DNA from 2 places in the Marinobacter sp. MDS2 genome. Region 2 is predicted to be linked to the other one. Evidence: riboswitches for the same ligand, from Rfam matches in the RefSeq annotation. Region 2 holds a riboswitch; the other holds the start of a gene.

Region 1 (3,416 bases), on a different contig from region 2:
AGCCAGCAACGGTTGGGCACGCCAGGCTCTCAACGGCACAGCGTGAGAAACTTGCCGGTTGGGAAGAAGTGCGGATTCCACGCGCTGGCGAAACACCAACCACCACAAGCTACCGCAAATCAACAATTGAATGACCGCTAAAACGGCAGCCTGTGGGAAGTCGAACTCAAACCGCAGAGCCTGATAAATCGCCACTTCCAGTGTGGTGGCCGAGGGGCCTCCACCGAGAGTCATGATGATGGCAAAACTGGTAAAGCATAAGGTGAAGACCAAGGCGCTCAGCCCCGGTAACACGGCGCGCAGGGCTGGCCATTCAACCGAACGCCAGAGCCACCAGCCACGAAGCCCAAGTTGCGATGCTATACGGAGTCGCGCTGGCGAGATGGCTTCCAGCGATTGCAGCATCACTCGTGCGGCTAACGGCGCGTTAAAGAACACATGAGCGAGTAAAATGCCGTTCAGCCCATAAAGATTCCAGCCGTTTCCGGGCAACCATTCGTTCAACAAACCGGTAGCCCAGCCTTGCCGGCCATACACGCCAATAATGCCTGAAACCGCAACGATGGTCGGCAGTACAAGGCTGAGTTCCATCACCCGAAGTAACGCCGAACGGCCCGGAAAACGCCGGTACCTTGCCAAGGCTCGGGCTATGGGGAGCGCCAGTGCCAGGCTAAGCAAAACCGACAAGGTCGCCTGCCAAACCGTAAACCACACCACACCCCGCAAATAACGGCTGTTGAGAACCGTTGAGAGGTCAAGGCCGCCTGCGGTCAACACCATACTGCCAAGACCAAGGGCAACCAGTATCAACAAAGCCAACCCGATTAGCTGACCCGGGATGAGCTGCCATCCCGGGTGGCTGAAGGGCGCTTTCGTGGGTGTGGAGTGCATAGGGTTATCGGGTCATCGCATCCAGCCAGTTGTTAACGAGCTGGCGGCGTTGCCCGGCAACCTCTGCAGGGGGAAGGAAAAAAGTGTGTTCAGGGGTAATCAGCCGGTCGAAAACACTGGGTAGATCGTCGCCCAGATCAATGGCCGGGTACATGACGTTCTTGAGCGGGATGTGCGTTTGAAACTCCGGGGTCAACATGAAATCCAGAAAACTCCGCGCCAGCGTTTTCTGATCGGAAGACTCAACCAGCGCTGCCACTTCGACTTGCAGGTAGTGACCTTCGTCAAATTGAACGGCTTGGTAACGGTCGGTCTTATCCACCGCCATGTGATAGGCGGGCGAAGTGCTGTACGAGAGAATCATCGGGGCTTCGCCGTTCATGAACAGCGAGAAGTAGCCATCGCTCCAGCTTTGAGTGGTGGCCAGAACCTTGTCATTCAACTGCGCCCACTTGGCAGAGGCTTCCTCGCCGTAGACGGAATGCATCCACAGTAACAGGCCGAGCCCCGGGGTGCTGGTGCGGGGGTCCTGAATAATGATCTTCAGATCATCGGGTGCGTTGATGAGTTCTTCAAAGCTGGTGGGCGGTTCGGGCAGCTGTTGGGTGTCGTACACAAACGCAAAGTAACCCCAGTCATAAGGGATGAAGTGGGCGTCGTCCCAGTCGATAGGCAAGTCCAGTGCTTCTAAAGACCGCCCGTGCTCACCTATAAGGCCGGTTCGAAGAGCGGTTTCCATGGTGGCGGTATCCAGCCCCAGAACCAGATCGGCCGGAGTTGAAGCACCTTCCAATCGCAGCCTTTGCAAAATATCACCACCGCTGTTCAGTACCGTGTAATTGAGCGTGCAGTCACATTGCTTCTCGAAAGCCTCTTTAACGCCGGGCCCGGGGCCCCATTCAGCCGCGAACGACGGATGGGTATACACGTTTAAAACAGTACGGTCGGCGGAGTGCGCGGCCAAAGGCAAGGTCATGGCCAGCAGCAAAAGGGATAGGCGATAAAACATATGCGGCATCCTTATAAGAGGGGGCCATGCCGCGGCGCACACTGTGATGTTCAGCGTGACTCAATTCCTTCGTCGGCATTATCCGTGTCAGGTTCCGCGGGTGTGGTCTCAGCCCTTTAACGAGGGCACCCCGTTGAGTTACCGGGATTCTACCATGGCGCCGGGGCAGGACAAATTCGAGGTGTTTGTAGGCTAAAGGTTAAAAAATGTACGGAAACACGAAAGTCTAAAAGTTCGCTGTTAGAATGAGGCACTTTTCAGCCAGCTACAAAGCTATTCCAACTTTTGAGGTTATGTGCGTATGTCTTTGCACACCAAACGACGCCCTTTTACATGGTTATCGGGCTTGGCATTACTTGTGTCGTTTTCCGTACAAGCGAATGCCTCATCCTTTGATAAAGCTCTGCTCGATAAGTTGGGAGAGTCTGCACCTTACTTGAACCCCGAGGTGTTGGGCGCAGCGTATAAAGCAACCCAGTGCGCGGTGAACAATGGCGTTGCCATGCCCGAGCGGCTGGCGGTGATTGATTTTTCATTGCCATCCAGTGAAGAGCGTATGTGGATCTTCGATCTGAGCAAGGGCGATTTGTTGCTCAGGGATTTGGTTGCGCATGGAAAGAATTCCGGAAATTTGGAAGCCAGCGCCTTCTCGAACATCGAAGGCAGCCACCAGTCCAGCATCGGTTTGTTCAAAGGCAACGAAAGCTACAGTGGAACCCATGGTTACGCGCTGAGACTGGACGGATTGGAGCCTGGGGTAAACGACCTGGCCCGCCAAAGAGCCATTGTGATTCATGGCGCAGATTACGTTAGCCCCGATTGGGTGGCAGACTATGGGCGGATTGGCCGCAGCCACGGCTGCCCGGCAGTAGACCGAAAAGTGATTCGCTCAGTTGTTGATAATCTGAAGGGAGGGCAGCTGGTATTCACCTACTATCCGGATCAGGAGTGGCTTCAGAGTTCCAGCTTCCTGAATTGCGATGCCCCCGCCCAAGTGGCCGAAGCCACTCCGGCGCAGGGTAATAACTCGTAAGCCAACGAGCGTTCTTAGGAACCCAGCGTTGAGAAGCGCAGATTGTGCTTCTCAACTAATTCGGTTGGCACGTTCTCATCGCTGTAGTCTCTGAACGGCTCCTTGTTCATCATCTTCTGAAGACCTTCCAAAGTTCGAATGGGCGCATCGGTAGCGACCATGTTGGCAATCCATGCCGGAACCAGCCCACCCGGATCTACCTGCGTCGTGAACGTAATGCGTGTCCAGCCGTCTGCCAATGGCTCAAGGTAAAAACTGTTGTTCAGCATTGGAATGCGAACATAGTCAGATTGCTCCGGCGCGGCATGAGGCTGACCAATCGATTGAACAGTGACAGGGCCATCCACTTCGTCCTGGTTGAATGAAGACTTCATGACAAGGTCACGGTCTGAGGCCGGCCATACGCCATCAAACATCATCCAAAGAAACTTCTCGCCGTCATCCGCGTGATGGTAACGAGCTTCTTGGCAGTTGTAGATCCAT
Region 2 (3,416 bases):
GTTGGCCATCGCTTCAATACCGCGGGCACCTTCGCTGAGCCAGTTGTTCAGCTCGATCAGGTCCTGAGGGCTGAGCGTTCCGGCAGCCTGCTTCAATTGCAGAGAGTTGATCACGTAGTCGTAACGGGCGTTGGCGTAATCGCGAAGTGCCACGTAGAACGCCCGCTCGGCATCCAGCACTTCCACAATGTTCCGTGTTCCTACATCGTATCCAGCGCGTGTTGCATCCAGAGCACTGCGGCGTGAGATGATCGTCTGTTCAAGCGCAGAAGCGGTTTCCACGTTGTTGTTGACGGTCAGGAACAGGCTGCGAGTATTCACCTGCACATCCCGGCGAACCGTGTTCAGGTCCTGCTCAGCAACCGTTACCAGAGAGCGTTGCTGGCGAACACCGGCTTGGGTACCACCGCCCATATACAGCGGCACATTCAACTTTAGCCCGATAACGCCTTGCGTACCTTCCTGCTGCGGCATTTTGGCGTTTTCAAGCTCAGTTTCACCGTAGGACGCCACCAGATCAAGCGTTGGCATGTGGCCGGATTTGGCCACTTTCAGATTGGCTTCGCTGGCGTTCAGCTGGTATATGGCTGCCTGGATAGACCAGTTCTGATCGAGTGCCGTAGCTTCCCAGGATGCCGGGTCCATCGGATTTGGGCGACCTAGCGGAAAGTTTTCCCGCAGATTTTCCAGATCGGCGGCATATTCGCCGGTCAGGCGGGCCAGCTGTTCCCGGGCTACGTTCAACTGGTTTTCAGCGGCGATGCGCAGGCTCTTGCTGTCATCGTAGCTGGCGCGCGCTTCATACACCTCGGTAATGGCAATCAGGCCCACATCGTAGCGTTCCTGTGCTTGTTCGAACTGGCGCTGAATGGCCGCTTCGGTGGCTTGCGCGGTGGTTACGGTATCCTGGGCGCGCAACACGTTGAAGTAAGCCGTTGCCACATCAAGAATGAGCTGCTGCTGTGCCAGGTTATACTGGGCTTGCGCGGCTTCGGTCTGGAATTTACTGGCGTCGTAGCGGAACCAGTTATCGGCCCGGAAAATAGGCTGGGTGAGTTGCACGCCGTAATTCAGAGACTTGTAACTGTCACTGCCTTGACCATTGTCCGCCTCGAAGTCGATGTGGTTGGCTTCGGCATAAGCGCCGATCTGAGGCAGCAGTGTGCTTTTGCTTACGTCACTGGCCGCTTGCTGAGATTGAAAGCGCGCGTTGGCCGACGCAATGCCCGAGTCGTAAGACAGCGCCTTTTCGTAAGTCTCCATCAAATCCAGAGAAAATGCAGGCTGTGCTGCAAGCAGGGTGATCAGTCCTGGAAGTAAGCGTTTTTTCATTGTATCTCCTGACAAACTGTCTCCGGGCATCCGTAATCTGGATACAAGGATCGTAAGGCCATCGTGCCGAATATTAATGCGACAGTATGGGCCAAAAGTATCGGTGGCACATTATGGACAATAATGTGCCCCGTCTCTACACTTGAGATGCTCACACTTTGTGGGAGCAACGAATTCTATCTTCGCGTCTTGACGGGGTGCTGAATCGCCAAATTCGGGCGATAGGCTGAGATTGCAACGCAGAACCCGCGACCTGATCCGGATAATACCGGCGTAGGGATTAAGACCGCACGAACAGTGCCAAGCAGCCCTAAAAGGCGTTTTGGCAGTGCTCCGTCATGCGCGACCTGACACCTCAGATATCCTGGGAGCAGACATGACGGACATACCAGCATACCTCAGCGACTCCGCAAAAGTGGATTCGGCAGCAATCAAACCATTACCAAGCTCACGAAAAATCTATGTGCAGGGTAGCCGAGCTGATATTCGGGTGCCAATGCGGGAAATTACGGTGGGTGACACCCCGACTGAAATGGGCGGCGAGAAGAATGCGCCGGTGCTGGTGTACGACACGTCTGGCCCCTACACCGACCCGGAAGCAACAATCGACCTGCGCAAAGGTTTGGCGCCAGTTCGTGCCAACTGGATTGCCGAACGTGGCGATGTTGAACGGCTGGATGGCTACACCTCCGAATTCACCCGCCGCCGCATGAAAGATCCACTTCTGGACCCGCTTCGTTTTATGGACGAGCGAAAGCCGTTCAAGGCGAAGCCCGGCAAGAATGTCACTCAGATGCACTACGCCCGCCAAGGCATCATCACCCCGGAAATGGAATACATCGCCATTCGGGAAAACATGAAACTCCAAGAAGCCCGTGAGCAGGGGCTGGTGGATGATCAGCACCCGGGCCAGTCGTTTGGTGCCAGCCTGCCGGCGGAAATCACTCCGGAATTTGTTCGTGAAGAAGTGGCACGGGGCCGGGCAATCATCCCCGCCAACATTAACCACCCGGAAACCGAACCGATGATCATCGGGCGTAATTTTCTGGTTAAGATCAACGGCAACATCGGTAACTCCGCGGTCACGTCTTCCATTGAAGAAGAAGTCGAGAAGTTGACCTGGGGTATCCGTTGGGGCTCAGACACTGTGATGGACTTATCCACCGGCAAGAACATCCACGAAACCCGCGAGTGGATCATCCGGAACTCTCCGGTTCCCATCGGCACCGTGCCGATTTATCAGGCGCTTGAAAAAGTCGGCGGCGTAGCCGAAGACCTGACGTGGGAAATCTTCCGCGATACCCTGATCGAACAGGCCGAGCAAGGTGTGGATTACTTCACCATTCATGCCGGCGTGCGCCTGCATCACGTGCCGCTGACTGCGAAGCGGACGACTGGCATCGTCTCTCGTGGTGGTTCCATCATGGCCAAGTGGTGCCTGGCGCATCACAAAGAAAGTTTTCTTTACGAACACTTCGAAGACATCTGCGAAATCATGAAGGCTTATGACGTGTCCTTCAGCCTCGGCGACGGCTTGCGTCCAGGCTCCATCGCCGATGCCAACGACGAAGCGCAGTTCGGTGAATTGGAAACTTTGGGTGAACTCACCAAGATTGCCTGGAAGCACGACGTGCAATGCATGATCGAAGGCCCCGGCCACGTGCCCATGCACTTGATCAAAGAGAATATGGACAAGCAGCTGGAGTGTTGTGACGAAGCGCCGTTCTACACCCTCGGACCTCTGACCACAGACATTGCACCGGGTTATGACCACATCACCTCGGGCATCGGTGCAGCGATGATTGGCTGGTTCGGTTGTGCCATGCTCTGCTACGTCACGCCGAAAGAGCACTTGGGCTTGCCCAATAAGGATGACGTTAAAACCGGCATCATCACCTATAAAATTGCAGCCCACGCGGCTGACTTGGCGAAAGGCCATCCGGGTGCACAGATTCGTGATAATGCGTTGTCCAAAGCTCGGTTTGAGTTCCGCTGGGAAGATCAGTTCAACCTGGCGCTGGACCCAGACACGGCTCGGGAGTTCCACGACGAAACCTTGCCGAAAGACTCTGCCAAAGTGGCCC

What was found. Region 2 has a riboswitch for thiamine pyrophosphate ahead of thiC (phosphomethylpyrimidine synthase ThiC). Riboswitches for the same ligand answer to the same signal wherever they lie in the genome.
Region 1: linked by a shared signal. The riboswitch ahead of thiB (thiamine ABC transporter substrate binding subunit) and the one ahead of thiC (phosphomethylpyrimidine synthase ThiC) in region 2 are both predicted to bind thiamine pyrophosphate.

What each region holds. Positions count from the first base shown of each region.
Region 1 is NZ_JAVAJF010000003.1:279,882-283,297, forward strand. Features, by position in the region: gene thiP (thiamine/thiamine pyrophosphate ABC transporter permease) at 1-891, opposite strand, end outside; gene thiB (thiamine ABC transporter substrate binding subunit) at 896-1,900, opposite strand; TPP riboswitch at 1,948-2,043, opposite strand; gene Q9245_RS14520 (murein L,D-transpeptidase catalytic domain family protein) at 2,202-2,933, shown strand; gene Q9245_RS14525 (START domain-containing protein) at 2,948-3,416, opposite strand, start outside.
Region 2 is NZ_JAVAJF010000004.1:105,755-109,170, reverse strand. Features, by position in the region: gene Q9245_RS15000 (TolC family outer membrane protein) at 1-1,332, opposite strand, end outside; TPP riboswitch at 1,516-1,629, shown strand; gene thiC (phosphomethylpyrimidine synthase ThiC) at 1,709-3,416, shown strand, end outside.